DNA from 4 places in the Leclercia sp. G3L genome. Region 3 is predicted to be linked to each of the others. Evidence: predicted binding sites of a transcription regulator. Region 3 holds the regulator's gene; each other region holds the start of a gene.

Region 1 (7,706 bases), 480 kb from region 3:
TTTGACGTGGCGAAAAAAGCTTACTTCCGCGTTGCGCGTCACGATACCTCCTGGGCAACCGTGGCCAACAGCCGCCAGGTGACCCATCCGCATCCATCCTTTACCCCGGATGATAAAGCGGTCCTGTTTAGTTCCGATAAAGACGGCAAACCTGCTCTCTATATTGCGAAGCTTCCTGAGCAACCTGAACTGTTGCGTGAATAAAAGTTTGTGTTTGTGTTCCTGTAACTGGCCTTGCCCTTCTTTATGGAGGGCTTTTTTTTATCTGTCGATCGGTGAAGTCATAAATTGCAGGCATAAAAAAACCGACTCGTTCGAGCCGGTTAATCCCGGAGGTACTGCTTGTTATTAGAACGAATATGCTACACCGACACGGAGACGGGTCTGACGCTCATCGGTCTCTTTCACACCGACGTTGCCCACTTCACCATATGGGGCCCAGTTTTTATCAATTTTGTACGCCAGCTTGACGTTATATTCCTGGGAGTAATCTTTGTTGTTATTACGGATAGTGCCTTCGGAGCTTTTCGCGTATACGTAATTGAGCTCGGTACGCCAGTCGCCCATCACCCAGCCAACCCACGCATCGCCACGGTTAACTTTATCGTCGTCTTTATTCGAGCTTGACGGATAACGGGTGTAGTCATAACGGTAACGTGCGGCAACGTAGAAGCCATTATCGAAGCTATATTGCGCATGCAGATACGGTTTATAAATGGTGAAACTGTCTTTACTTTCAACGGTAAAGCCTGGTGTTAACGCAATATTCGGGGTTGCTTTCCAGCGCCAGCTAATCTGGTCTTCGTGACCATTACCTACCACATCGGAAAACGGCTGGTCAGCTTTATCGCCGCCGGATTTCCATTTCGCTTCTACTGAAAAACCAAAACCATTTTCGAAACGGTGTGAAACTGCCACGCGGTCTGCGTTGGTACCAGTATCAATGTATTCGTGACGCAGATCCACGGTGACAGCCTGAGCTGCGAAAGAAGCGCCAATAAGTGAAGCAAGGACCAGAGATTTCTTAAACATGGACAAACCCTCGTTTAAAATGATGTTTCGTTTTTATGGAATTGAATTTTATTTTTTTAAATACGTAATTTTAGTGATCATGATCGTAATTATTTGTTTCATTTTTTTTGGCAAAGCCAGGCGTGAGCAATATCAACAAAAGAGGGGTTTTAAGCGGAATTTAACGGATCGGGATCACACTAAATTTTTATTAGCGACTCAGCGAATGCGGTAAATATTTCGAGGAAGTTTGAGAATCTACTTACAAGGGTAAAAATATGATGGAGCTCACAAACGAATAAGCCTCCGTGACGGGAGGCTTATTTAGGTTGATATATATCAAAGCGAATTAGCGTTCTATGGCGAGTGCCACACCCTGCCCGCCGCCAATGCACAACGTCGCCAGCCCTTTGCGGGCATCACGTTTCACCATCTCATGCACCAGCGAGACCAGAATACGGCAGCCAGACGCGCCAATGGGGTGGCCCAGCGCTATCGCCCCGCCGTTGACATTGACCCGGCGCTCATCCCACTCCAGCATTTTCCCTACCGAAAGCGCCTGGGCAGCAAAGGCTTCATTGACTTCGATCAGATCGACATCCGCCAGCTGCCACCCTGCCCGCTCCAGGCAGCGGCGCGTCGCATGCACCGGGGCGATTCCCATTAAGGCGGGATCCACGCCGACGCTGGCAAAGGCTTTAATGCGCGCCAGCACCGGCAGATTCAGCGCTTCGGCTTTGCTCTCGCTCATCATCATCACGGCGGCGGCACCGTCGTTGATAGAGGAGGCATTCCCGGCGGTGACCGAACCGGTGAGTTCAAAGGCAGGATTGAGCAACGCCAGCCCTTCTGCGCTGGCATCGGTACGCGGCTGTTCATCGGTATCCACCAGCAGATGTTCACCGTTCTGCTTCTGCGCGTTGACCGGGACAATCTCATCCCGGAAACGGCCTGCGTCAATGGCGGCCCGGGCCTTATGTTGAGAGCTGAGGGCGTAGGCGTCCTGTCGTTCACGGGAGATACCATATTCCCGCGCCAGGTTTTCCGCCGTAACGCCCATATGGTAATCGTTGAAGGCATCCCACAGCCCGTCGTGCACCAGGCTGTCGATAAGCTGGCTGTTCCCCAGCTGAGCGCCCGTGCGGCTGTCGGTCAGAACGTGCGGCGCGCGGCTCATGTTCTCCTGACCACCGGCGATCACCACGTCGGCTTCACCGCACTGGATCGCCTGGGTTGCCAGGTGCAGCGCCTTAAGCCCGGAGCCACAGACGTCGTTGATGGTAATGGCAGAGACGGTGTTGGGTAATCCCCCTTTCAGCGCGGCCTGACGGGCAGGGTTTTGCCCGGCCCCTGCGGTCAGCACCTGACCGAGGATCACCTCGTCGATCTCGTGGGCCTCAATGCCACTGCGCTCCACCAGCGCGCGGACCACCACGCTGCCCAGATCTACCGCCGAGTGGCGTGAGAGCGCTCCCTGGAAACAGCCAATTGCTGTGCGCAACGCACCCACTATCACGACGTCTTTCATCTCAACCTCTGCGCAAAATGACACCGCACATAGTAGAGTATTGTTATCAACTAATGATGTAATTGTTTAAAAAAAGTGAGTTTTATCACAAAGGATCGCGCACTCATTTTGCAGGCCCGGATGTAAAGCCCGCATGCATTCACACAACTTATAATTTCCGCGCTAATTATAAGAGAACGCATTTGCATTATGACGGCACGACGATAAGTTAGGAGTGGCAAACACGCGTTTACACTGGAGTAACAAATGTCCGACTGTATCATTCCAGAAATAAAAGAATCAGAAGAAGAAATCATCGCCATCCGCCGTCATTTACATGCCAATCCCGAATTAAGTCTCGAAGAGTTTAATACCAGCAATCTGGTGGCTCGCCAGCTGGAAGGCTGGGGCTATCAGGTGACGCGGGAGATCGGAAAAACCGGCGTGGTCGGCTCGCTCAGCAAAGGCCAGGGCAGCAAATCCATCGGCCTGCGCGCCGATATGGATGCCTTACCGATCTTAGAAGCCACCGATTTGCCGTGGGCCAGTACCGTACCGGGCAAAATGCACGCCTGCGGCCACGACGGCCACACCGCGATTTTACTGGCCGCGGCGAAATACATTGCCTCGGATGCCTGCCAGTTTAACGGCACCGTGCACCTTATTTTCCAGCCTGCCGAAGAGGCGATTGGCGGCGCGGATTTAATGATTAAAGACGGGCTGTTTGACCGCTTCCCCTGCGACCGTATTTTCGCCCTGCACAATATGCCTTATCTGCCGACCGGTAAGTTTGGTTTCTATGAAGGCAACTTTATGGCCTCCGCCGACACCGTGAAAATTACCCTGCAAGGGTACGGCGGTCACGGTGCGCACCCGGAACGCACCGTGGATCCGATTGTGACCGGGGCCGCCCTGATCATGTCCCTGCAGAGCATTGTGGCACGTAACGTGCCGCCGGGTGAAACCGCGGTGGTGACCGTCGGCACCTTCCAGGCGGGCATTGCCTCTAACGTGATCCCGGACAGCGCGGTGATGGAGCTGACGGTGCGTTCGATGAAGCCGGAGATCCGCGACCTGCTGATCCGTCGGATTCAGGAGCTCACCGACTTCACCGCCCGCAGCTACGGCGCCACCAGCGAAGTGGAGATCTATGACTCCTACCCGGTGCTGGTGAACGATGCGGAACAGACCGCCTTCGCCCGCCAGCTGGCCGTCGAATTCTTTGGCGAGGATGCGGTACTCGAGAGCGTCTCCCCGTCCAACGGCAGTGAAGATTTCGCTTTTATGCTCCAGCAACGTCCGGGCAGCTATTTCCTGCTCGGCAACGGCGAGAAAGGGGAAAAAGGCGGCTGCATGGTGCATAACCCGGGCTACGACTTTAATGATGAGATCATTACCACCGGGGCCTCCTTCTTTGCCCGTTTGGTTGAAAACTATTGCCGTTAAGACAGGGACAGATAATGAAAAAATACCTTTTACCGCTGGTGGCACTGCTGGCAACGTCGTCTGCCCTGGCAGCAGAGACCAAAGAGCTGCGTTTTGGCGTGGATCCGACCTTTGCCCCCTTTGAATCGAAAAATCCGCAGGGCGAGGTGGTCGGTTTTGATATCGATCTGGGCAATGCCATCTGTAAGCAACTGCAGGCGAAATGCGTCTGGGTTGAAAGCAACTTCGACGGCATCATTCCGTCCCTGAAGGCGCGTAAATTTGATGCCATCCTCTCCGGGATGTACATCACCGACAAGCGTAAAGAGCAGATTGCCTTCAGCGACAAGATCTACAGCGGCCCGGCTTTCCTGGTGGCACGTAAAAACAGCCTCGCCAGCAACAGCGTGGATCAGCTGAAGGGGAAAACCATCGGCGTTGAGCAGGGTTCCGCCCAGGAAACTTATGCCAATGAGCAGTGGCGCGGCAAGGGCGTTAACGTGGTGGCCTACCAGGGTGCCGATCAGGTGATCCGCGACCTCGAGTCCGGGCGTATTGATGGCGCCGTGCTCTCCGGGGTGATGGCGGAATACAGCTTCCTCAACAAGCCGCAGGGTAAAGAGTTTGCCTTTGTCGGCAATGCGCTGCAGGACGATGCCCTGTTTGGCGCCGGGGCGGCCATTGGACTGCGCAAAGAGGATGACCAGCTGCGCCAGGAGTTGAACGGCGCTATCGCGGCGATCCTGGCGGACGGGACCTATAAAAAGCTCGCCTCACAATACTTCAGCTTCGATATTTATACCGGCAAGTAACCCTGTTCCGCCCTTCACTGGCTGAAGGGCGGAGATTTCCAGTACTGGGTTAAGGCAGGCTCGTTGCCATTAATTGGATCCGACTCAGGAAACGGCAGCGCCACGATACGCGCCAGTATTGCCGGCGTTGCCGCCTGCTTACACAGATCGAACTCCATCCCCGGCGGATATGCCCCTACTACCTGAAAATCGAGCGTTGCAGATAAGCGGCAGTGCCCGGTTCCCGCAGGCAATAACAGGGCGTCCCCGGCTTCGACCTCCATCTCTTCACCCCCAGGACCGCCAATCACCAGGCGCGCCGTTCCCCGGGCAACACCCAACACTTCATGGGCAGTCGAGTGGTAATGGTGATAGTCGAAAATCCCATCGCGCCACTGGGGCGGCCATCCGTTGTCGGCAAACCGTTGTTCAAACTGGCTGGCAAAATCGCCTTCCGATATTACCCCTTTATAGATCAGCACCGGCAGATGAGGATTATTAGGCACCCAGTCTCTGGCTGAGAGCAGCAGCACCCGGGGCGTAATGGTATTTTTAGCGGCCATGTCTCTTCTCGACGGTTAATTCACCCCATCAAGTGTAGTCCTTTTAGATTTCGGTACCGATCAGGGGAATGTCGTATTCATCACACAGGATCCGCCTGGTGCTGAAGCCAGTGCCGCAGCCAGTTTCCCGCCGTCCCCGGCGGAGAGCGCTTATTCCACACCAGATCGATCGCTACCGAACGCGGCCAGCCCGGCACGTTGAGTTGCACCAGGGCTTTCGCAGGGGAAAACTCTGCTACCAGCGCACAGGGCAGCGCGCACCAGCCGAAGCCCTGCACCGCCATGCTGAGCAACATCAGGTAGTTGGGCGCAGACCACACCGGACCCTGGGCCAGCACCGGTTCGCGCTCCAGATAGGTGTTCAGGCGCAGCTCCCGCCAGCCGTGCAGTTCATCAGCTTCAGTGCGCTTTTGCGCGGCGAGGGGATGCGTGGCGGAGGTATAGATCGCCATGTGGGTCTGCATCGGCAAGCGAACGGCGGCAATGTCGGTGGGATAACTCTCCCGCGCCTCCGTGAGGCCGATGTGCGCCCGCCCTTTTTGCAGCAGGTCGATGACATCTTCTTCTTCACCGATGAGGCATTCGAATTCGGTATGGGGAAAACGCTCGTCAAAACGAAACAGCATCTCCTCCAGCACGTCCGGGTGCAGGGTGTCGGAGAGCACAAAGGTCAGCCGCGCTTCGGTCTCTTCACTGAGGGAGACCGCCAGCTCGTCAAGCCGCGCGCTGGCGGCGAGGATCGACTGAACGTAGCCCAGCACCTGTTTACCCTGGGCGGTGAGCACCGGCTGACGGGCGCTGCGATCGAACAGCGCGAAGCCGAGGTCATCTTCCAGATGGGCGATGGCGGTGCTGATGGTGGACTGGCTTTTGCGCAGGCGGCGGGCGGCAGCGGAGAACGAGCCGGCGGCAACCGTCTCGACAAACGCCGTTAAGGCTTCGGGGGAGTAGCGCATGATGTATCTACTTTATCGATGGAATCCAACTTTTATATATCAGTTTTAACGATAAAAATAGCGACCTGATTCTGCCCATCCTGGCAGGTTAATGAGGTATCAGGTTATGCAGCACAACGATATTCAACACCGAAAACTGCCGGAGCGTATCTTCCACGCCGTCTGTTTCGAGGGCATCGCCACGGCGATCCTCGCCCCGACCACCGCCTGGCTGATGCAGCGTCCGGTGCTGGAGATGGGCGGATTGACTATTCTGCTCGCCACCACGGCGATGATCTGGAATATCATCTATAACGCCGGTTTTGACAGGCTGTGGCCGCGGCATATCATTACCCGCACCGCCAAAGTTCGCGCCCTCCACGCCCTCGGCTTTGAGGTCGGGTTTATTTTTATCGGCGTCGGCATTGTGTCGCTGGTGCTGGGCGTAAGCCTGTTGCAGGCGTTTACCTTAGAGATTGGCTTCTTTATTTTCTTCCTGCCGTACACCATGGTCTATAACTGGGCCTACGACACCCTGCGCGATCGCGTCATGAAGCGACGCCAGCAGCGACAGCCTGCAACCTGGTAATCCCTCCGGCCGGAAATGCTTTCCGGCCTGCTTAAACCCGCATCAGCCACCACGCCAACTGATGATTATGGTAAAATAGTCTCCTTTTTGTTGGTTTTATAGTTGATACTTTTCTCTCATGTCGAAAATCTGGTCTAAAGAAGAGACCCTCTGGAGCTTTGCCCTGTACGGCACGGCCGTGGGCGCAGGAACCCTGTTTCTGCCCATCCAGCTGGGATCTGCGGGCGCTGTCGTCCTGTTTATCACCGCCCTTGTGGCATATCCATTCACCTACTGGCCCCACAAAGCGCTATGCCAGTTCATCCTCTCGGCAAAAACAAAAGGTAGCGAAGGGATCACCGGCGCGGTCACCCACTACTACAGGAAAAAGATCGGCAATCTAATCACCACGCTCTACTTTGTCGCCTTTTTTGTGGTGGTGCAGATCTACGCCGTGGCGATCACCAACTCGCTGACCGAACAGCTGGCGAAGCATATAACGGTGGACACCACCGTGCGGGTGCTGGTCAGCCTGGGCGTCGTGCTGGCGTTGAATCTGATCTTTTTGATGGGGCGTCATGTCACCATCCGGGTGATGGGCTTTCTGGTCTTTCCGCTGATTGCGTACTTCCTGCTGGTGTCGCTGTACCTCACCCACAGCTGGCAGCCCTCGCTGCTCACCAGCCAGATGACGGTTGATAAGCACACCCTGCACCAGGTGTGGATCTCTATTCCGGTGATGGTGTTCGCCTTCAGCCATACCCCGATTATTTCGACCTTTGCCGTCGACCGGCAGGAGAAATATGGCGACGCCGCGATGGGCAAATGCACCCGCATCATGAAGGTGGCGTACCTGATCATCTGCCTGAGCGTGCTGTTCTTTGTCTTCAGCTGCCTGCTGTCGAT
Region 2 (7,706 bases), 1.0 Mb from region 3:
TTGCCCAGCATCCGCACGTGATGGCTTTTCATCAGGCACCCAAAGAGTACGGCGGTGATGCCGCCTTACTGGTGCTGATTGAAGTGGAAGAGTGGCAACCGCCTGAGCTGCCCTGACAGGCAGGCGGGTGGCTGAGGCTACCCGCCTGGATGTGGTTTACGTCAGATAGCTTTCGCCATCTTCAGATTGCAGGGGCTCATTTGCCAGTTGAACACGCCGACACCTTTTTCATCGAGAGTGACGTTGGCAATGGCGGAAGTGCTGAACATCGGCGGCGTTTCGCCCGGACAGAGTTCAGATACCAGGTAGCCGACTAACGGCAGATGGGAAATCACCAGCGCAGAGGCGACGCCTTCATTGCACAGCACCTGAAGATAGCCACTGACCAAACCCACATCACCACAGGGGGTCAGCTCGGGCAGAACATCGACACCGGCAGGCAGGTTCATACACTCCCCTACCACTTCCAGTGTCTGCTCAGCACGCAGGAACGGGCTGACGAGGACACGTTCAATATCCACTTTTTGCCCTTTCAGCCAGGTTGCCATTTGACGGGACTCGTCACAGCCGCAAGGCGTAAGAGGACGAACAGAGTCACTGGCAGCATCGAGTGCCGCGTCACCGTGACGCATGATAAAAACTTGCATATTGCACCGCTTTTGTTGACCAGGATCACCGGCGTTAACACCCCGCGTGAACACATCACGAGGTAGAAAACCCGATGGCCGGGCATTGTGCCTGATCCATCCGTTGAATGAAACGCTGTTTTTTACCTCAACGGCGTAAGTATAGTCAATGTCAGTTTACAAATTAGACAGGACCAGACCCTTCAACGGCGGATTTACTCTTATTTGACCTTAATTTACCGGGTCAGTTTCCTTTGCTGGCCAAAATCGCAGCCCCTGATCCGCCATTTGCAACAATGTGTCACACGGTGTAAACCGCGGCCCATATCGCACAGCCAGTCGTTGTAAAATCGCAACAACTTCACCCGCGCCAATGCTATCCATATAGCGGAACGGGCCACCCAGGAAAGGTGGAAAACCAATGCCAAACACCGCGCCAATGTCGCCGTCGCGAGCGTTTCTGATTACCCGCTCATCAAAGCAGCGCGCCGCCTCGTTGAGCATCATCATGACGCAACGTTCTGCACACTGCTGTGCAGAGAGTTTGCCCTCGCCGGTGGGCTTAATAAGCCCATAAACCGCCGGGTCTACCTGCTTCTTGCTTTTACGCCCTTTTGGATCGTAAAGATAGAAACCGCGTCCATTTTTTCTGCCTTTGCGATCGTCATTCAAAATTGCAGAAACAATGTTTGCAGGGGCGCTAAATCGTTCCCCGTAAGCCCTTTCCAGCACAGGTATAATTTTAGTGCCGGTATCTATTCCCACCTCATCCAAAAGTTGGATTGGGCCGACCGGGAAACCAAACTTCACCAGCGCATTATCAATGTGATCCACCTTCTCCCCTTCGGTTAGCAGGCGCATGGCTTCATTGATATAGGGTGCCAGGATGCGATTGACGTAGAACCCGGCTTTATCGGCCACCACCACCGGCGTTTTGCCCTGCATTTTTGCCAGCTTAACAATGGTGGCAACGGTCTGCGGGCTGGTGCCAGCGTGCGGAATGACCTCCACCAGCGGCATTTTTTCAACCGGGCTAAAGAAATGCAGCCCGATCACCTGTTCAGGACGCGCAGCCTGCGCTGCAATATCGCCAATCGGCAGCGACGAGGTGTTAGAAGCAAAGATGGTGTGCGGCGCGCAGTGCGCTTCAACCTCAGCCACCATCTGCTGTTTCAGCGCCAGATCCTCAAATACCGCCTCAATCACCACATCGCGATGGCGAAAGCCACTGTAATCGGTGGTGCCGGAGATCAGCGCCAGCTCGCGATCGCGCTCACTGGCTTTGATATGGCGGCGTTTGACCTTCTTATCAAGCAGCTGCCAGCTGTACTGCAGGGCATGGTTGATCCCCTTCGGGTTGATGTCCTTGATCCGCACCGGTAATTTGCCCTTGCTGGCGCTTACGAAGGCGATACCGCCCCCCATCAGCCCGCCACCCAGCACGCCGACGGCGTCGAGCGGGGCAGGATCTGCCTCGCTACCCGGGTCTTTTTTGACCTCGGTGCTGGCAAAAAAGAGGCTGCGTAGCGCCTGTGACTGCGGGGTCATCGCCAGCTCGCCAAAGGCTTTGGCTTCTGCGGCATAGCCGCTGCTGCTGCCCTGCGTCAGAACGGTATGGATAACTTCGAGAATACGTTTTGCCGCCGGGTAATTCCCCTGCGTTTTTTGTTCGGTTTTGTTCGCTACCATCTTAAATAGCAGCGTGCGGCCCAGCGGGCCTGCCAGCACGCGCTCGCGCACCGGTAATTGACGACCGGCCGGTTTGTCTTTCAGAGCCAGCGCTACTGCGGCCTCCAGCAGGATGGCATGCGGGACCACCTCGTCCACCAGCCCCACCTTCAGGGCCTGACGCGGACTCAGCTGCTTGCCGGTGAGGATCATCTCCAGCGCCGTGCTGACGCCCACCAGCCGCGGCAGACGCTGGGTGCCACCTGAGCCGGGCAGTAAGCCGAGCTGCACTTCCGGCAGACCCAGCACCGTTTTGCCGTCGTCGGTACAAATTCGTCCGTGACAGGCCAGAGCCAGCTCCAGACCCCCACCGAGGCAGGCGCCGTGGATCGCCGCAATCACCGGGATCGGCAGAGCATGAATTTCGGCCATGATCTGCTGCCCCTGACGGGCAAGATCTTCCGCCTCTTGCGCGCTGTTGGCGCGGGCAATCATGTTGATATCGGCCCCGGCGATAAAGTTGTCCGGCTTGGCCGAGATAAATACCAGCCCGCGCAGGGTTTTGTTTTCCCGCACCTGCTTCAGGATCGCGCGGACCTGACCGCTAAACTCGGCTTTCAGGGTATTCATCTTTTCGTCTGGCGCATCGATGGTGACCACCGCCACGTTGTCCGGACGCACATTGAGGGTAAACGCCGTTGTCATCTCCATTATTCTGCCTCCAGAACCATTGCGGCGCCCAGGCCACCCGCCGCACAGGCGGTGACCAGGCCAAACCCGCCGCCGCGACGGCGCAACTCGTGCAGCGTCTGGGTGATCATCCTCGCCCCGGTTGCCGCAAAGGGGTGGCCGTAGGCAATGGAGCCCCCCAGCACGTTAAATTTGCTTTCATCCACCTCGCCCGTGGCATGGGCACGCCCTAACACGTCGCGGGCAAAGCGTTCGCTGGCCAGCAGCTGCAGGTTGGCCAGGGTCTGGGCGGCAAAGGCTTCATGCATGTCGATAAGCGTCAGGTCGTTCATAGTGAGCCCGGCACGCTCCAGCGCCAGCGGCGTGGACCAAGCCGGCCCCAGCAGCATGTCCTGCCAGACATCAATGGCGGTAAAGGCATAGCTGCGCAGGTAGCCGAGCGGGGTGAGGCCCAGCTCTTTGGCCCGGGATTCGGTCATCAGGATCACTGCCGCCGCGCCATCGGTTAATGGCGTGCTGTTGGCGGCGGTCACGGTGCCGTGCTTACGGTCGAATGCCGGACGCAGTTTCGCGTAATCCGCCAGCGTCGAAGTGCCCCGGATATTGTTATCTTCGCTTAAGGGCTCACGGTACGGCGGGGTGTAGGCGGTCATCACCTCTTGCGCCAGCTTGCCCTCCGCCCAGGCCTGAGCGGCGCGCTGGTGCGAGCGGTGCGCCAGCGCATCCTGCTGTTCGCGGGTAATGCCGTAGGTCTTCGCCATCTGTTCGGCGGTATCACCCATCCGCAGGCCGGTGGAGTATTCCGCGACCGCAGGCGGCACGGGGAGGAGATCGCGCAAACGCAGACGCGAGAAGAGGGATAAGCGCTGCCCGGTGGTGCGGGCCTTATTGACGTCCACCAGCACGCGGGCAAGCTTTTTGCTGACGCCGATCGGCAGGACAGAGGATGAGTCGGCCCCCCCGGCAATTCCGGCGCGAATGGTGCCCGTTATCAGGCTTTCCGCAACGTTCGCCACCGCCTGAAAGCTGGTGGCGCAGGCGCGGCTGACGCTGTAGGCATCGGTGTGGACATTCATTCCGGTGCCCAGCACGATCTCACGGGCAATATTCGGCGCTTCCGGCATCTGCACCACCTGGCCGAAGACCAGCTGTTCAATCACCTCAGGAGGTATTTCGCTGCGAGCCAGCAACTCCCCCACCACCATTTTTCCCAGATCGACGGCAGGAATGCCATGAAACGCCGTCGCCTGACGGGCAAATGGCGTACGTAATCCACTGACAATGGCAATGCGATCGCCCTGACGGGTGATTAGCGGTAATGCCTGACTCATAACGCTCCCCTGTGAATAACAAATGCGCAAAGTGGTCTGACCTGATAACAGTCTTAACCAAATTTTTACATTAGCCAATCGGAGAGAAGAAAAATTGCGAGCGAAGCCACAGAGCACAAACGAAACGCCCCCATGAATGGGGGCATTGAAGGGAAATTAACGCAGACCGAGCTGGAAAATCAGGGACTCAGCTTCGCAGCTGAACACAAAATCGATGTCCAGGCGCACCCCGCCGTTCACTTCAGTGAAGGTGGAGGTGATGTCGCACGGTTCAGACTCAACGCCGCGGGCTTTGGCAGTCAGTGCGGCCAGCGTCTCTTCGGCTTCGGCACGGCTGGCGAACTCACGGCTGTAAGAGGCGGTGCAATCCGTGTTATCCACGATGGTACCCACATCCATACAGCAGCAAACCGGGGTTTCATCAGCACTGCATTTACTCATAGTAGATTTCCTCTGTAGTCGCGCACGGCGCGAAATAGACACAATGCTGATATTTTACGCCCCGCTCGGGAGCGGCTCCAGTCGTTAATGGCCTAAACGCGGGTAAGTGAGCAATATCACACGTAAAAATGATCTAAAACAAAAATCACCCGTTTGGAGTAAGCGAACTGGTCACAATTTTGCCAACCAGATCCCGTTTCGAAAAACATATCAGTAAATATTAATAAACAGACTTGCAACATTCTATCTGGTCAGACCTATACTCTCGCCACTGGTCTGATTTCTAAGTGTTACGACAGACCCTACACTTCGCGCTCCTGTTACGGTATGTAACAAATATTGAATAAAAATAACTCAATGAGGTTATGGTCATGAGCCAGAAAACCCTGTTCAACAAAACTGCGCTGGCAGTCGCAGTGGCAATCGTCTCCACCTCCGCCTGGTCTGCGGGCTTTCAGCTTAACGAGTTTTCTTCCTCAGGCCTGGGCCGTGCCTATTCCGGGGAAGGCGCTATCGCTGATGACGCAGGAAATGCGAGCCGTAACCCTGCCCTGATCATGATGTTTGATCGTCCAACCTTCTCCGCGGGTGCCATTTTTGTTGACCCTGGCGTAGATATCACCGGACGTTCACCAACGGGCGCAAGCCTGAACGCGGATAACATCGCGCCAACAGCATGGGTTCCAAACCTGCACTTTGTCGCGCCAATCAATGAACAATTTGGCTGGGGCGCGTCCGTTACCTCTAACTACGGACTGGCGACCGAGTTCAATAACAACTACGCAGCAGGGGCATACGGCGGTAAAACCGACCTGGAAACCCTCAACCTGAACCTGAGCGGTGCTTATCGCCTGGATAATCACTGGAGTTTCGGTGTTGGCTTTGATGCGGTGTATGCGAAAGCGAAAATTGAGCGCTACGCGGGTGACCTGGGTCGAATCGTCGCAGGCTCCGGCGCACTACCTCCAGCCCTGGCACGACCGGTCGCGGGGATCCCTGGAGATACCCAGATTGCCTACCTGAAGGGTGATGAGTGGGGCTTTGGCTGGAACGCCGGTATTCTGTATGAAATCGACAAGAACAACCGCTATGGCTTTACCTACCGTTCTGAAGTAAAAATCGATTTCGATGGCGACTATAAGAGCAGCCTGCCTTCAGCCTACAACCAGATCCTCGGCAACTTTGGTCTGCCAATGGGGACGGATGGCCGCACCACTGGCGGTTCTCTGACCCTGAACTTACCTGAGATGTGGGAACTGTCCGGTTACAACAGAGTCGCGCCGCAATGGGCCATCCACTATAGCCTGACCTACACGAGCTGGAGCCAGTTCCAGGAGCTGAAAGCGACCAACAGCGGCGGTGATACGCTGTTCTTTAAAGACGAAAGCTTCCGTGACGCTTACCGCATCGCTCTGGGTACCACCTACTATATGGACGATAACTGGACGTTCCGTACCGGTATTGCCTTCGATGACAGCCCGGTTCCGGCAGACAAACGTTCTATCTCCATTCCGGATCAGGATCGCTTCTGGCTGAGCGCCGGCGCGACCTATGCATTCAACAAAGATGCCTCAATCGATGCGGGTGTCTCTTATATGCATGGTCAGAAAGTGACGTTCCAGGAAGGTCCGTATGAGTTCTCTTCTGAAGGTAAAGCCTGGCTGTATGGCATGAACTTCAACTACGCGTTCTAATCACGTAGCGATAAAAAAAGGTGAGCTTCGCGCTCACCTTTTCTTTTTTATTCCGCATCAATCTCGGAGAGTTCATTCTCGATCGCTTTCGCGTTCGGGTTATCTTCCGGTTTCAGCTTGCCGCCGTTAGCAATAAAGTCATGGTTCTGGAAGTAGGCTTCACGCACCATGATGTACGGATCGGAAGACTGACGCAGCAGTCCGTCTGAATCCAGCAGCTGCGCGCGCGACTCGACACCTTCCAGCGTCCATTTACCCACCGACAGCGGCCAGGTCAGCCAGGACAGTACCGGATAGAGGGTATCGACCGCATCACCACCATCATCACGCAGGGTGAAGCTGCCGTAGAACGGTAAATGCACATACGGGCCATAACCCACATTGTAATGACCCAGAGTACTACCAAAACGGTGGGGCTGCTCGCGTTGCAGCTTCGGATTCGCCATCCCGGCAACGTCTATAAAGCCGCCCATCCCTAACAGGGTGTTCAGGAAGAAGCGGGTGAAGTGGACCATCCCCTGATAGGGATTGCCCTGCAGGAAGTAGTTCGCCATCACCGCAGGCTCTTCAAGGTTGCTGGTGAAGTTGCTCAGCCCGTTACGGGCAGGTTGTGGAATATAATCACGCCATGCTACCGCAACCGGACGCACCAGATAGGGATCCAGCACGTTATAGTTGAAGTTGTACATGGTGCGGTTAAATCCTTCCAGAGGATCGGAGCGCCCCTGCTGCTCGCCAGAGCTGGCGCAGCCCATCAGCAACGTGGTGCCCAGCGCAACCGCCGACAGCTGAAGTTTCATATCTTTCTCCCTGTTAAGTATGGCTATCTTCGAAAGCCATCCGTACTGGAGCTTTCGCGCTCCGTCTGTAGATGTGCAAGTGATTGTATCAGCACGCTTACTGATGTCTACGACCACAAATCAGGGCAATAAACACCCTCTTTATGATCTCAGAATAGCCTGGCTTTGCAGTTTCGTTTGGCTGGCAATTTTATACGGCCTTTGCCGACGATGTATCGCCTTTATTGTCATTGCAGGAATTTAAGAGCATACCCACGGGCGTTAGGACAAAAACCGCTACGCTTAAAGGTATCAGCCACCTCTGGAGCACCATAATGGACGAACTCAAAGAAGAGAAAATAGATAACCATACCGAAGAACTGGAAGTTGAAAGCGAGGAGAATCGCCGGGGAAAGAAGATTGAGGTCGATGAGGACCAGCTCCCCTCGCGCGCGATGGCCATCCACGAACATATTC
Region 3 (7,706 bases):
CCGAATTGAAGCCCGGCTCCTGCATCGCCTGGTTCAGAGAGTTGAACAGCGCGTTGTGCGCCTGATTGACCTTCATGCGTTGCCACGCCAGCGGCGTCGGCTGCGGATCGTCGCTGAGGATCAGGCGGATAGCCTCCTGATCCGCTTCCAGCGCGTCGTGGGCATTCTGCCGCAGAAGCCCGCTCTGCCACTGCGGCCATAGCCAGACCATCCCCCCGAAGGCGATCAGGCAGCCAATCAGGGTATCGGCCAGCCGGGCGACAATAAACTGCTCGCCGTTCAGGGTCAGCAGCTGCAGGGTGTACACCGCCGTGACCGTAAAGCCCACCGTCGCCCAGCCGTAGCTCTTGCGAATGATCAGGTAGCTTACCAGCGTCACCATCAACATCCCGGCAAGGGTGTAGCCTTCCGGGACGTGGAAGTGCAGGGTCACGCCGGCAATAATCAGCCCCGCCAGCGTGCCGGCCGCCCGGTGGAGAATACGCACCCGCGTCGCGCTATAGCCGTTTTGCGTCACCAGCAGCACTGTCATTAAGATCCAGTAGGGTTTCGGCAGGTGCAGCGCCACGCCCATCAGGCTGGCGATACTCAGCATCACGCTGATGCGCGCCGCGTTACGCAGGGCGGCAGACTTCAGCGACAGATAGCTTCTCAGAGCGGGGATCAGCGGCAGGCGTTTCTGCTTGTCCGCCATCAGGTCGCGCGGGTAGAGCGGGCGCTGGGTGCGCAGCACGCGGGCAATACGGCTGAAGTGCCAGGCGCAGAACTGACCCACCGGGTTATCCGGGTGCTGGCGGGCAATTTTCTCCAGGGCGCCGAGCTGCTTGTCCATGGTGAAGCGGGTGGGGTAGCGATGATAGAGAATGTCGTCAGCCAGCACCCGCAGGCGTGCCGCAACGGTCTGCGCGTTCCAGCGGATCACCGCTTCAGCGTGACTGCGCTCCACCAGCTTCTGCACCTCCTTCGGGTGATGCAGGCTGACGGAGATGTGCTCCTGTAGATCCAGCCCCACCTGGAAGGTGCGCAGCAGGCGTTTGTATTCATGATTCCTGTTGGCCGCCAGCATATGCAGCTGTTGGTAACAGAGGCTGATCAGGTCCACTACCTTCTGCTGGCGGGCCAGCAGCGGGGGCAACGATTTTTCAGGGTCGGTGTGCTGCGTCAGCAGGGTGTATTTTGCTTCGCAATAATCCGCCAGCTGTTGATAGAGCATGCTCAGCGACTCACGCAGCGGCTGTTCACGCCACATCCAGAACCAGAACCAGTTAAACAGCCCGTACCAGAGGGTGCCCAGCGTATAGAGGAGTAGCGGTTCCCAGACCGGCATATTCCCCGCCAGGCTCAGGGTAAAGATGGCCGCAATCAGCGAGGCGGGCAGCAGTCGCGCATGCAGGGCGCTGATCTCAGCCGTGACCCCTAGCGTCATCGCCAGCACGGTCAGAATCAGAGGCAGCGGAATATCCCGCGCCAGCAGCAGCTGTACGGCCAGGCTACAGCCCGCGAACAGGCAGCCGCCAATAGTCAGACGTTTAAAGAAGCGCTTATGTGGCGTGCCCAGACCGGCAATGTTGCAGCAGGCAGGAACGAGAGAGAAGAGCAGGCCGTGTTGCAGATGACCGAAGATCAGACCCACAGCCACAGGGAGACACAACACCAGGGTTTGCCGCAGTGCGTAGTTAACTTCCGGGTGATAAATGAGCCTGCGCCACATGGGGATAGAGACAAAAACGGCGTGTCATCGTGCGATGCCACGCCGTTTTAGCGGAATTAACGTGTTCCGTAAACCACGATGGTTTTACCGTGGGCGGAAATCAGGTTTTGATCTTCCAGCATTTTCAGGATACGACCCACTGTCTCACGAGAACATCCGACGATCTGACCAATTTCCTGACGGGTAATTTTAATTTGCATACCGTCCGGGTGGGTCATAGCGTCTGGCTGTTTCGCCAGGTTCAGCAGGGTCTGGGCAATACGGCCCGTTACGTCGAGGAAGGCGAGGTTACCCACTTTCTCGGACGTGACCTGCAGACGGCGAGCCATCTGCGAAGAGAGGCGCATCAGGATATCCGGATTCACCTGGATCAGCTGGCGGAATTTCTTATAAGAGATCTCAGCCACTTCACAGGCCGTTTTTGCACGAACCCAGGCGCTACGCTCCTGACCTTCTTCAAACAGGCCCAGTTCGCCGATAAAGTCTCCCTGATTCAGGTAAGAGAGGATCATCTCTTTGCCTTCTTCATCTTTGATCAGCACTGCCACTGAGCCTTTGACGATGTAGTACAACGTTTCCGCTTTTTCACCCTGGTGAATCAGCGTGCTCTTCGATGGGTACTTATGAATATGGCAATGAGACAAGAACCATTCGAGAGTCGGGTCTGTTTGCGGTTTGCCAAGCACCATGCGCTGTTATCCTCTGTTATAAGCTGTCTCCAGAGTCTGGCTATGTACCTGTACTCTGGGGTTGCAATCGAATTCTTCCCCCTGCCTGGGGTCTGGCTGGCACAATAATTAGCAGCCTGTAATGTGTGATGTCCTCTGCATACATGTGTAACGTCAATGTATTACTGTAGCATCTCGACTGTTTTAGCATAGCTTTTGCCGCGTGTCTCCTGGTGTCTCGCTTCAGCTTGATGCAGGTCGACTTCCGTTGTCAGAATTGTTACTGGCGCGTAATCTGTCAGGAAAAATGCAATCCTGGAGTTAATAAAAATGCAAGCACGTGTGAAATGGGTTGAAGGGCTAACGTTCCTCGGTGAGTCGGCTTCCGGGCACCAGATTTTGATGGACGGTAACTCCGGCGATAAAGCGCCAAGTCCGATGGAAGTGGTCCTGATGGCGGCAGGAGGATGCAGCGCGATCGACGTGGTGTCGATCCTGCAAAAAGGGCGTCACGATGTGACCGACTGTGAAGTGAAACTGACCTCAGAGCGTCGTGAAGAGGCGCCGCGCCTGTTCACCCATATCAACCTTCACTTCGTGGTCACCGGCAAAGCGCTGAAAGACGCGGCGGTATCCCGCGCGGTCGATCTTTCTGCGGAGAAGTACTGCTCCGTGGCGCTGATGCTGGAGAAAGCGGTAAATATTACCCACTCGTATGAAGTGATCGAGGCGTAAGCCTTGCTAAAACGCCGGGCGGCACTTCGTTTGCCCGGCCTACAGAGCCCGTAGGCCCGGTAAGCGTAGCGCCACCGGGCAACAAGGCTTCAATCGATTTTCTTGCCTTCCATCAACCGCTGCACCAGCGGCATCATGATTAACTCCATCGCCAGCCCCATCTTCCCGCCCGGAACCACCAGCGTATTGATATGCGAAATAAACGAACCCTGTAGCATCGCCAGCAGCCAGGGGTAATCGATATTGTCCAGATTGCGGAAATGGATCACCACGAAGCTCTCGTCCAGGGACGGGATAGCCTTGGCGGCAAAGGGGTTCGAGGTGTCTACGGTCGGAACGCGCTGGAAGTTAATGTGGGTGCGGGAAAACTGTGGCGTCAGGAAGTTAATGTAATCTTCCATTGAGCGCACCACGGAGTCCATCACCGCCTCGCGGGAATGACCGCGCTCGCTGGTATCCCGCGTCAGCTTCTGGATCCACTCCAGGTTAACAATCGGCACCACGCCCACCAGCAGATCGACATGGCGCGCCACGTCGTGTTGCGGCGTGACCACCCCGCCATGCAGGCCTTCATAAAACAGCACGTCGGTGGGTTCCGGCAGCGGCTGCCAGGGTGTGAAAGTGCCCGGCACCTGGTTCCAGGGCACCGCTTCGTCATAGGTGTGCAGGTATTTGCGCGCCTGACCGGTGCCGCTTCGCCCGTATTCAGCGAAGGTTTGCTCCAGCAGGCCAAAGTCGTTGGCATCCGGGCCAAAGTAGCTGATGTGTTTGCCGAGATCGCGGGCCTTGCGGATCGCCATATCCATTTCAGGGCGGGTAAAGCGGTGAAAACTGTCGCCTTCCACTTCCGCGGCGCGCAGATGCAGCTGCGAGAAGATCTTACGAAAGGCGAGGCTGGTGGTAGTGGTACCCGCACCACTCGACCCTGTAACGGCAATAACCGGATGTCTGGCGGACATAGCAACTCCCTGAATGGAAAGATGTCGCGGTTAACCGCGAAATTGATTGCGAGGCATGATGTTGACGGTTTCGTGCAGCTCGGACCATACGACCAGCACCTCACCGCTTTGCAGCTGGCGCCTGACGTCGGCAACCTTCTGCTCAAGCGAAAGCTCCTGTTCACCATAATCGGTGCCTTCGCGTAACACAAAGCTTTCAATCAGATTATCCAGCGTTTCGGGAGCCAGATCTTGCCAGGGAATAATCATCTTATCGGTTCCAGGTATGTGGTCAGCCAGTCCGGGATACGCGTTTCCAGCCACATCGTCGGGCGACGCAGCGTGCCGCCGACAAAACCCACGTGTCCGCCGTGTTCGGTCAGCTGATACTGCACGTTAGCGGGCAAAAATTCCTGCGCGGGTATCGAGTGATGATCCATAAAGGGATCGTCTTTAGCATGAATAATCAGCACAGGTTTCGTGATGTTGCTGAGCAACGGCATGGCGCTGCACTGGCGATAGTAGTCAATAGCATCGGCAAAACCGTGAATTTTGGCGGTGATCAGATCGTCAAATTCGCGCAGGCGACGCACTTTCTTCAGCTGTCGCAGACTGACCGGCAGCGTATCCGGGTATGCCTTCAGTTTGCGTGCCGCATTGGCTTTGAGCAAGTTAAGCAGATAACGCTGATAAACGCGCGAAAAGCCCTTATCCATATGATAGCTGCAGTGTTCCAGCATGAACGGAGCAGAGACGATGGCGGCGGCGTCCAGAGGAATATTGTCGCCCTCTTTTGCCAGCAGGCAGGCGAGCATGTTTCCGCCCAGCGAATAGCCCACCGCCGCCGTGGGGGCCGGGCCGTGGGTCTCTGCCAGCCAGCGCAGGAACCAGGTGCCATCTTCTGTTTCGCCGGAATGATAGATGCGTTTCTGGCGATTGGGTTCGCCGCTGCATCCCCTGAAGTGCATCACTACCCCCAGCCAGCCGCGCGCTTTCGCTGCCTGAATCAGGCCGTGGGCATAGGGGCTGTGCAGGCTGCCCTCGAGGCCATGAAAGACCACCAGCCGGGGTTTGTGCCGGGCCTGAAGCGGATCTTCACTCCAGGCTAAATCAACGAAGTCATCATCCGGCAGGTCAAGGCGCTGCCAGACGGGGGTGAAAAGCACTTTACGACGGATGAGGCGCGGCAGCATGGTCTGCAGATGGCGATTAGCCACGCCCCGCATGGGGACAAATTCTGCGCTCTCGTCGGGTGCAATGTTGAAGTCTGATGGAATGATTTGGGCCATAAAGGTGATGCTAATTATTGTCTGTTATTTACGATACCTTCCGAATTGTACCCCGTTTAGCCTGGTTTTCCGAAACATGAACTGATCCCGATCACAAATATTTACCTTGATTATTACTCTCAGGCTAATGATTCCCCTGCGCGCTTAATTGATGACTTTATCACCAGGGTGCACACTTAACTCAACGTTAAGCAAACCTAAAGATGTGCTGAATCAGGAGGTTAACAATGTTATCAGGGCAAACGCCAGCCCGGAACTGGAACACGCGTCGCACTGAAAAAGCGCGCCGCCTGGCTTCCGTCCCGGTGCAGGGCAAGGTACTGCCAACAGGCGACCTTGTCGCCATGCTGGAAAAATTGATCGCCCCAGGCGACAAAGTCGTACTGGAAGGGAATAACCAAAAACAGGCAGACTTTCTCTCCCGCTCGCTGGCCGACGTGAACCCGCAAATTGTTCACGATCTGCATATGATTATGCCGAGCGTCGGTCGTAGCGAACACCTGGATATTTTTGAGAAGGGCATCGCCCGCAAACTCGACTTCTCTTTCTCAGGTACCCAAAGCCTGCGTATTTCGCAGCTGCTGGAAGACGGGCAGCTGGAGATCGGTGCCATCCACACCTACATCGAACTCTACTCCCGCCTGTATGTCGATCTCTCGCCGAACGTGGCGCTGATTGCCGGTTTTAAAGCCGACCGTAAAGGTAACCTTTATACCGGCGCCAGTACCGAGGATACCCCGGCGCTGGTCGAAGCCGCCGCCTTCCACGACGGCATCGTCATCGCTCAGGTGAACGAGCTGGTGGACGACGAGTGCGATCTGCCGCGTGTGGATATCCCCGGCTCCTGGATTGATTTCGTGGTGGTGGCAGACAAGCCGTTCTTTATCGAACCGCTGTTCACCCGTGACCCGCGCCTGATCAAACAGGAACACATTCTGATGGCGATGATGGCCATCAAAGGCATCTATGCGGAACACCAGGTTCAGTCCCTGAACCACGGTATCGGCTTCAACACCGCCGCTATTGAGCTCCTGCTGCCGACCTACGGCGAGCAGCTCGGCCTGAAAGGCAAAATCTGTAAACACTGGACGCTGAACCCGCATCCAACGCTGATCCCGGCTATTGAAAGCGGCTGGGTGGAGAGCGTGCACTGCTTCGGCGGTGAGCTGGGGATGGAAGAGTACATTCGTGCCCGCCCTGACATCTTCTTTACCGGCGCCGACGGCTCCATGCGCTCCAACCGCGCCTTCTGCCAGCTGGCAGGGCAGTACGCGGTGGATATGTTTATCGGCTCCACGCTGCAGGTTGATGGCTATGCCAACTCCTCTACCGTGACCCGCGGCCGTCTTTCCGGCTTCGGCGGTGCGCCCAACATGGGACACGACCCGCACGGTCGTCGTCATGCCACCCCGGCCTGGCTGAACATGATCACCGAACCTGACCCCATGCAGCGCGGTAAAAAGCTGGTGGTGCAGATGGTGGAAACCTTCCAGGCGGGCGTGAAACCGACCTTCGTCGAAAAACTCGATGCTGTTGAGGTGGCGAAAGCCTCCGGTATGCCGCTGGCCCCGGTCATGATCTACGGCGATGACGTCACCCACGTGCTGACGGAGGAGGGGATTGCTTACCTCTACCGGGCCAAAGATCTTGAGGAACGTCGTGCCATGGTCGCTGCCGTCGCGGGTATTACCGACATCGGCCTGGGTGTGGACGCCAAACGCGTCGCCGAGCTGCGCCAGAGTGGCAAAGTGCTCTACCCGGAAGATATGGGCATTCGCCGCACCGACGCCACCCGCTCTCTGCTGGCGGCTGGCAGCGTGTCTGACCTGGTTGAATGGTCGGGCGGTCTGTACAACCCACCTGCGAAATTCCGGAGCTGGTAATGAAACTTCTGCCCCGGATCCAGGTTGAAGGCGGTGCCGAATGGCTGGCGCGAACCGCCACGCAGTGTCTGATTGACGAAGCGCGACTCAGCCCGAAACCCGGTCTGGTGGACAGTCGGGGGAACGGCGCGCACCACGATTTATCGCTCGCGCTGATGGAGCGTTCGGCGCATAGCCTGACCCCCACGTTTCAGGCGCTGGCGCTGCAAAGCTGGCAGCGTCCGGCCGATATCGCGCTACGGCAGACCGTGGGGCGGCTGGGGCGCGAAGGCGAGCAGCAGATGATGGCCGCCACCGGCGGGGTGAATACCCACCGGGGCGCTATCTGGGCGCTGGGCTTGTTAGTCAGCGCCGTGGCGATGCTCGGTGGCAATGCGCAAGCCCGGACGATAGCCAACACCGCCGCGCAGCTGGCGAAACTGCCGGATGACGCCGCGCCGAAAGTGTTCAGTAAAGGACTACGCGCCACCCACCGTTATCGG
Region 4 (7,706 bases), 700 kb from region 3:
TACTTGTTTCGTTGACCGCGCGTTGCTGGGCAAACCATAGCGCAAGCATCACAGGTAGCAAAACTACCATGATAACCCCGACTATCCTCAGCACCTTGTCCCGTGCGCTACGATTCATTTCCGCCCTATATCCCTGCTTTTTATGTGCCTGTAATCATGAAGGCCGGATGCTTTGCTAAACAGGTGATTACGTTGCATGAATCATGCGAAGTTAGCAACTGACTTTTAACACCAATAACCTAATATTTGGTTATGCCGATAATATTTGTCCGTAAGCCAAACTGAAAGTATTCGTTTCCTGTTTATTAAGTAAAATAATTACCGGTGGCGAAAGCCAGGCTCCCGGATAACTCAACAGAATGTCGTCGATTAAGTCAAACTACCGACAGCGTCAAAAAAGCGCAACTTCATCATGAGATTTTGTGCTATTTATCCCATGATAATGATTAAAGTGATTTATAAATAATCAACCGCGACGATTGTTTTTCCTCTTCCCGCGCGTTTGGCATCATAAAGTGCCTTATCTGCGCTAATGAGTAGCGAGGAGGTATCGTGCTGTTCACCGCTTACCTCCACCACCCCCGCGCTAAAGGAGAGGATCAGCGTCCGGCTGCCAACGTTAAGCGGCGTCACGGACAGCGCCTTGCGAAGCCGGGTGGAGAGCTGCACCGCCGCGTCGCTGCGGCTCTTCGGCAGCAGCAGTAAAAACTCCTCTCCACCGACCCGGCCCAGCGCCGAACCGGGCGGGATCAGCGCCCGCAGGCAGTCGCAGAAGTGCACCAGCGCGGCATCCCCCACCAGGTGGCCCCACTGGTCATTAATCTGTTTAAAGAAATCCAGGTCAAACATCAGGACCGAGAAATGGCTATCGGCCTCCTGCCGCCGGCTGGCCTCCAGGGCAGCGGCAATCCGCTGCAGGATGGCAAAGCGATTTAAACAGCGCGTCAGATCGTCGGTCATGGCCTTCATCTCCAGCTGCCGCTCCGCTTTTTTACGGGCGGTGATATCGAGCCCGATATTGAGGATCGAGCCGTCCGGCAGGCCGATATTCGACCACAGGACCGTCAGCTGCGTACCGTCCCGGCGTACCGGGTGCCATTCATACATATCGTTCAACGGGGTGCTGTTCACCGACTCGTGCACCCGGCGTCGCATCTCCGGGTCAGGATAAAACAGCGCCAGCGGCTCGGCATGGGCGTTAATCTCCGCCATCGACCAGCCAAACACCTTTTCGCATTCGGCATTCCACAATACGCAGCGGCTATGCCTGTCGAAAGAGTTCATCAGCACCGGCGCCCGCTCAAACAGCGTTTTGTACTGGGCGATCATCCGCTGCATCTCTTTTGCCGTGCGTTCACGCGCGACAAGCCCGGTGACAAAATCCTTTAGCTTTTCTACCAGGATAATCACCACCTCTTTCAGCACGGTGATAGTGCTTTGCGGTTGCGTAAACCCCAGGAAGAAGTAACCGTGCTGATGCGGGGCCATTTGACACAGCACCCCGCACTGTAACTGGCGATGTCCCGGATGCCCTGGAGGAAATATCAACGCACCCATATTCTCTTTCCAGCCGATGACCTGCCACGGACGGCGATGGCGTTGCAATAACAGGCTGGCAAGAAATGCATTAATTTCCAGCGGATGGCAGGTTAATTCCCCGGCACTGACAAACTGCGGCTGGCCCGTATCATCCTGCATCATCACCCAGCTAAGCTGGGCACCAAAGGTATGATTAATCGTCTCCAGCAGATCCGTTAAGGTGGCGTGGGACGATAATTTTGGCATTAATTTAGCTAATGCGTGCAGGGCTCGGGTACTGTCTTTAATATTCTCTCGATTTACTTGCGTCATTGGTTATTCGCAGCTCATTAACGAGACAGAAATACCGCAACGAATTAATCAGGAATAAAGTGATATTCAGTCAGCATACATTAATGCGACTCTCTTACTGGGATGCGTGTGTAAAAATAAAAGGACAAAGAATAATAAACAACAAAAAGCACAAGCCTGATTTATTTATTACGAACAGAGTAAGCAACGGGAAGAAGCATAATCTATAGCCCTGAGGCTGTAAATATTGTACATCAACTGCCGCGCTGTACATGTTTTCTTATCCCGATGAATTATCAGCAAAGTTGTCATAAATACACCGGTTAGCAGGCTAAATATATATTTTCGCTCGCAATAACCACGTTAATATAAAGGTTATATGAGGCCATTTTTATGCATTTGCCCAGTGGCGAATAAAAGAACAAACGTGATATAGTTCACATATCTTATGTAACAAGAAACATCGTTTCATTGTTGTGAGTCTGAGCCTGCCGATAGCCAGTTTGCCACAGCGTGTGGGCAACGTCGCGCTTTACCCGGCGGCGGTTATCTTTGAGGATCGTTTTATGGCAGCTATTACCACCGGTGTTGTGTTTGCACGCTGGGAGTTGTTGAGCGCAGTGCTGATGTTTCTGGCCAGCACGCTGAACATTCAATTTCGTAAATCGGATTACACCGCGCTGGCGGTGATCAGCACCTGTCTGGGTCTGGCGGCGGCATGCTGGTTCGCGACCGGCCTGCTGGGCATCACCCTGCTGGATGTGGCCGTTATCTGGAACAACGTTAAAGCGGTAATGGTCGAGGCGATGAGCCATACGCCACCAGACTGGCCAATGATGTACACCTAGTAGATATAAAAAAACCCAGACATCGTCTGGGTTTTTTGTTGTTACGAAACGCAGGTTCTGATTATCAGAACGGGATATCGTCGTCGAAATCCATTGGCGGTTCGTTGGACTGCGCCGGTGCAGACGGCTGCTGCTGCGGACGGGACTGTGCGCCGCCGCTGAACTGGTTGCCGCCCTGCGGCTGCTGAGGCTGACCCCAACCGCCCTGCTGCTGCTGGCCGCCACCTGCTGGTGCGCCACCGCCCTGACGGCCACCCAGCATCTGCATGGTGCCGCCAACGTTGACTACCACTTCGGTGGTGTATTTTTCTGCGCCGGACTGATCGGTCCATTTGCGGGTACGCAGCTGGCCTTCGATATAGACCTGGGAGCCTTTACGCAGATATTCACCGGCCACTTCGGCCAGTTTGCCAAACAGCACAACGCGGTGCCATTCGGTCTGCTCTTTCATCTCACCGGTCGCTTTATCACGCCAGGATTCGGAAGTAGCCAGCGTAATGTTGGCCACTGCACCACCACTCGGCATATAGCGTACTTCCGGGTCCTGGCCCAGATTACCGACGAGAATCACCTTGTTTACGCCTCTGCTGGCCATGATCGTGTCTCCTGAAAACTTGTCTGAATAGTGTAAGCGCGCGAGTGTACCATTTCCACGTGGTCTTCCGATAGTTGGGAAGCATCTTCCAGACTTCTCACGAAGGATACATTGTTGCACAAGTAATCAGAATTTGCATTCCAATACTGTATATCCAGCCAGGTCAATTTGTGTCATAATTAATCGTTTCTGCCGGTTGTCCTTCAAACAAACCAGGCATTCCGTGTATCTACCTACCGGGAAAGGTGAATGGATAAGATAGAAGTTCGGGGCGCCCGCACCCACAATCTCAAGAATATCAACCTCGTCATCCCTCGCGACAAACTGATCGTCGTGACCGGGCTTTCAGGCTCAGGCAAATCCTCACTGGCTTTCGACACCCTGTATGCCGAAGGACAGCGTCGTTACGTTGAATCGCTCTCTGCATATGCGCGCCAGTTCCTGTCGCTGATGGAAAAACCGGACGTCGACCATATCGAAGGGTTGTCGCCGGCCATCTCCATTGAGCAGAAGTCGACTTCTCACAACCCGCGCTCCACCGTCGGGACCATCACCGAAATCCATGATTACCTGCGTCTGCTGTATGCCCGCGTGGGCGAGCCGCGCTGCCCGGACCACGATGTCCCGCTGGCGGCCCAGACCGTCAGCCAGATGGTGGATAACGTGCTGGCGCAGCCGGAAGGCAAACGCCTGATGCTGCTGGCGCCAATCATTAAAGAGCGCAAAGGCGAGCACACCAAAACGCTGGAAAACCTGGCCAGCCAGGGCTATATCCGCGCCCGTATCGACGGGGAAGTGTGCGATCTCTCCGATCCGCCGAAGCTGGAGCTGCAAAAGAAACACACCATCGAGGTCGTGATCGACCGCTTTAAGGTGCGTGATGACCTGACCCAGCGCCTGGCGGAGTCGTTCGAAACCGCGCTGGATCTCTCCGGCGGTACGGCCGTGGTGGCCGATATGGATGACCCGCAAGCGGAAGAGCTGCTTTTCTCTGCCAACTTCGCCTGCCCGGTGTGCGGCTACAGCATGCGCGAGCTGGAACCGCGTCTGTTCTCGTTCAACAACCCGGCGGGGGCCTGCCCGACCTGTGATGGTCTGGGCGTGCAGCAGTATTTCGATCCTGAGCGAGTGATCCAGAACCCGGAACTGTCGCTGGCCGGCGGCGCGATCCGCGGCTGGGACAAGCGTAACTTCTACTATTTCCAGATGCTGAAGTCGCTGGCTGAACACTATAAGTTCGACGTCGAAGCGCCGTGGGGCAGCCTCAGCCCAACCGTACACAAAGTGATCCTGTTCGGCTCCGCGAAAGAGAACATCGAGTTCAAGTACATGAACGATCGCGGCGATACCTCGGTGCGCCGTCATCCGTTCGAAGGCGTGCTGCACAACATGGAGCGCCGCTACAAAGAGACGGAATCCAGCGCGGTACGTGAAGAGCTGGCGAAGTTCATCAGCAACCGCTCCTGCGCCACCTGTGACGGCACCCGTCTGCGTCGCGAAGCGCGTCACGTGTATGTTGAAAACACGCCGCTGCCGACCATCTCGGACATGAGCATCGGTCATGCGATGGACTTCTTCAACAACCTGAAGCTCTCCGGCCAGCGCGCGCAAATCGCCGAGAAAGTGCTGAAGGAGATCGGCGATCGCCTCAAGTTCCTGGTCAACGTCGGCCTGAACTACCTCACCCTTTCCCGCTCGGCAGAGACCCTGTCCGGCGGTGAAGCCCAGCGTATCCGTCTGGCGAGCCAGATCGGCGCGGGTCTGGTGGGGGTGATGTACGTGCTGGATGAGCCGTCCATCGGCCTGCACCAGCGCGACAACGAACGTCTGCTCGGGACGCTGATCCATCTGCGTAACCTCGGCAACACGGTGATTGTGGTTGAGCACGATGAAGACGCGATCCGCGCGGCCGACCACGTGATCGACATCGGCCCCGGGGCCGGCGTCCACGGTGGCCAGGTGGTAGCGGAAGGTCCACTGGACGCTATTATGGCGGTACCAGAATCCCTGACCGGCCAGTACATGAGCGGCAAGCGCAAGATTGAAGTGCCGAAACAGCGCGTACCCGCCAACCCGGAAAAAGTGCTGAAGCTCACCGGGGCGCGCGGTAACAACCTGAAAGACGTGACTCTGACCCTGCCGGTCGGCCTGTTCACCTGTATCACGGGTGTCTCGGGTTCCGGTAAATCAACGCTGATTAACGACACCCTGTTCCCGATTGCTCAGACCCAGCTGAACGGGGCAACCCTGGCTGAACCGGCGCCGTATCGCGAGATCCACGGCCTGGAGCACTTCGACAAGGTGATCGATATCGACCAGAGCCCGATCGGCCGTACGCCGCGCTCGAACCCGGCCACCTATACCGGCGTGTTTACGCCGGTACGTGAACTCTTTGCCGGCGTGCCGGAATCGCGTTCGCGCGGCTATACGCCTGGACGTTTCAGCTTTAACGTCCGCGGCGGCCGCTGTGAAGCCTGTCAGGGCGATGGGGTGATCAAGGTCGAAATGCACTTCCTGCCGGATATCTACGTGCCGTGCGACCAGTGCAAAGGCAAACGCTATAACCGCGAAACGCTGGAGATTAAGTACAAAGGCAAGACCATCCACGAAGTGCTGGATATGACCATCGAAGAGGCCCGTGAGTTCTTTGATGCCGTTCCGGCGCTGGCGCGTAAGCTCCAGACCCTGATGGATGTCGGTCTGACCTACATTCGTCTGGGCCAGTCGGCAACCACCCTGTCGGGCGGCGAGGCGCAGCGCGTGAAGCTGGCGCGTGAGCTCTCCAAACGCGGCACCGGGCAGACGCTGTACATTCTGGATGAGCCGACCACCGGTCTGCACTTTGCCGATATCCAGCAGTTACTCGACGTGCTGCACCAGCTGCGCGATCAGGGCAACACTATCGTGGTGATTGAGCACAACCTGGACGTGATTAAAACCGCGGACTGGATTGTCGATCTCGGTCCGGAAGGCGGCAGCGGCGGCGGCGAAATCCTGGTTTCCGGTACCCCGGAAACCGTCGCGGAGTGCGAAGCCTCGCACACGGCCCGCTTCCTTAAACCACTTCTGTAGTCGTCACACTGACAGCTGCTGCCGGGTCATCTCCGGCAGCAGTTCCACCGCCTGCTTGTACGAGGCATCCACCAGATAGTAAATCTGCGAATCCGGTATCGACCCATCCAGATAGACCGTGCTCCAGTGCGCTTTATTCAGGTGCTTGCTGGGACGCACGTCGGTGTGCTGCTGGCGCAGCAAATCCGCCAGTTCCGGGCTGGTTTTTAGCGAGGCCGCCGGACGCCCCTCCACATCTTTCACCATCGCAAACAGCACGTCTGCGACCTTGATCTGGGTGGCCTTCCAGTCACTGTGCACGCTTTGCTCCGCACCCGGCTTATTCATGCAGTACTGAAGTATCTCCGAAATGGTCATCATTATTCCCCTTGTAGCGTAGCGATAATTTTGCGCGAACCGCCATGGATACGGTGTTCTCCCAGCCAGATCCCCTGCCAGGTGCCGAGCTGCACGCGGCCGTGATTCACCGGCAGCAGCAAAGAGACGCCCAGCAAGGAGGATTTAATATGGGAAGGCATGTCGTCTGGCCCCTCATCATCATGTTCCCAGCGGGCATCGTCGGGAACGGTTTTGAGAAAATGCTGCTCCATATCGGAACGGACGGTGGGATCGCAATTCTCGTTGAGGGTGAGAGAGGCTGACGTGTGTTGCAGCAACAGATGCAGTAAACCGACGTTAATGCGGGGAAGATCGCGGATCTGTCCGAGGACCTCGTCCGTCACCAGATGAAAACCACGAGACCTGGCGCGCAGGGTCAGGGTTTGCTGATACCACATGTGCTGCTCCGTTTTACAGGATAATCCTTCTAAGTGTGCAGCAATACGACGAAAGGTAAAACCCGTAGCGGGAAAATGTGCTTAAAAAAGCGTCTTTTCTGCCCGAACACTCAGTATTCTGAATTGGCGATCACCTCTTCGCCAAACGCTCCCGCCTGTGGGAGCGGTTTGTACGTCGAGTTGGAGGCGCGCAGCACCCGGATGCCTCTGGCACCCGCCTCGCGAGCCGCGGTGATGTCGCTGTCCGCATCGCCGTAGTAAATCTTGATCTGCTTCTGCTCCATCCACTGGGCTTTGTTGTTTCTGCCAGATTTCTCACCGGCAAAAATGACCGGATTCATGGCCGCGGCGGGGATCAGGAAAGCGTCCTGCAACGTTTTGGTGACGGTTTCGGTTTTAGTGGGGTGACGCCCGGTAATAAACCAGATCCTGTCGCCACGCTTGACGTGCATGGCAATCAGCGCGCGGGCCACCTCTTTCGGAATGCTGAACTCGTCCCAGCCGTTGTTCATCTGCTGCCAGAAGGCCGGGTTTTTCAGGTAGTCATCACTGTCCGGTGACCAGGTTTTTTTACCCCGCCAGAAG

The links. Region 3 encodes CRP, which controls carbon source genes, mostly activating them, when cyclic AMP is high. Its sites were predicted from a motif close to ATGTGANNNNNNTCACAT; they were not measured.
Region 1: the regulator CRP is predicted to act here: its motif matches at 2,613-2,630, upstream of LRS40_RS11295 (acetyl-CoA C-acetyltransferase).
Region 2: the regulator CRP is predicted to act here: its motif matches at 4,861-4,878, upstream of LRS40_RS13735 (YfcZ/YiiS family protein).
Region 4: the regulator CRP is predicted to act here: its motif matches at 2,256-2,273, upstream of LRS40_RS05515 (YjcB family protein).

The regions. Positions count from the first base shown of each region.
Region 1 is NZ_CP088265.1:2,036,572-2,044,277, reverse strand. It holds gene LRS40_RS11305 (oligogalacturonate lyase family protein) at 1-204, shown strand, start outside; gene LRS40_RS11300 (oligogalacturonate-specific porin KdgM family protein) at 349-1,032, opposite strand; gene LRS40_RS11295 (acetyl-CoA C-acetyltransferase) at 1,361-2,539, opposite strand; gene LRS40_RS11290 (M20 aminoacylase family protein) at 2,786-3,964, shown strand; gene LRS40_RS11285 (ABC transporter substrate-binding protein) at 3,979-4,755, shown strand; gene LRS40_RS11280 (cupin domain-containing protein) at 4,770-5,297, opposite strand; gene LRS40_RS11275 (LysR family transcriptional regulator) at 5,378-6,253, opposite strand; gene LRS40_RS11270 (multidrug/biocide efflux PACE transporter) at 6,360-6,821, shown strand; gene LRS40_RS11265 (amino acid permease) at 6,940-7,706, shown strand, end outside.
Region 2 is NZ_CP088265.1:2,579,659-2,587,364, reverse strand. It holds gene smrB (endonuclease SmrB) at 1-116, shown strand, start outside; gene sixA (phosphohistidine phosphatase SixA) at 162-647, opposite strand; gene fadJ (fatty acid oxidation complex subunit alpha FadJ) at 858-3,005, opposite strand; gene fadI (acetyl-CoA C-acyltransferase FadI) at 3,005-4,315, opposite strand; gene LRS40_RS13735 (YfcZ/YiiS family protein) at 4,472-4,756, opposite strand; gene fadL (long-chain fatty acid transporter FadL) at 5,128-6,450, shown strand; gene mlaA (phospholipid-binding lipoprotein MlaA) at 6,498-7,250, opposite strand; gene LRS40_RS13720 (formate/nitrite transporter family protein) at 7,565-7,706, shown strand, end outside.
Region 3 is NZ_CP088265.1:1,558,305-1,566,010, forward strand. It holds gene LRS40_RS08755 (YccS/YhfK family putative transporter) at 1-1,711, opposite strand, end outside; gene crp (cAMP-activated global transcriptional regulator CRP) at 1,768-2,400, opposite strand; gene LRS40_RS08765 (OsmC family protein) at 2,710-3,114, shown strand; gene LRS40_RS08770 (phosphoribulokinase) at 3,204-4,073, opposite strand; gene LRS40_RS08775 (YheU family protein) at 4,104-4,322, opposite strand; gene LRS40_RS08780 (hydrolase) at 4,319-5,341, opposite strand; gene mdcA (malonate decarboxylase subunit alpha) at 5,569-7,224, shown strand; gene LRS40_RS08790 (triphosphoribosyl-dephospho-CoA synthase) at 7,224-7,706, shown strand, end outside.
Region 4 is NZ_CP088265.1:863,163-870,868, forward strand. It holds gene LRS40_RS05505 (EAL domain-containing protein) at 1-118, opposite strand, end outside; gene LRS40_RS05510 (sensor domain-containing diguanylate cyclase) at 457-1,785, opposite strand; gene LRS40_RS05515 (YjcB family protein) at 2,397-2,678, shown strand; gene ssb1 (single-stranded DNA-binding protein SSB1) at 2,743-3,273, opposite strand; gene uvrA (excinuclease ABC subunit UvrA) at 3,523-6,345, shown strand; gene LRS40_RS05530 (MmcQ/YjbR family DNA-binding protein) at 6,349-6,702, opposite strand; gene LRS40_RS05535 (secondary thiamine-phosphate synthase enzyme YjbQ) at 6,705-7,121, opposite strand; gene aphA (acid phosphatase AphA) at 7,232-7,706, opposite strand, start outside.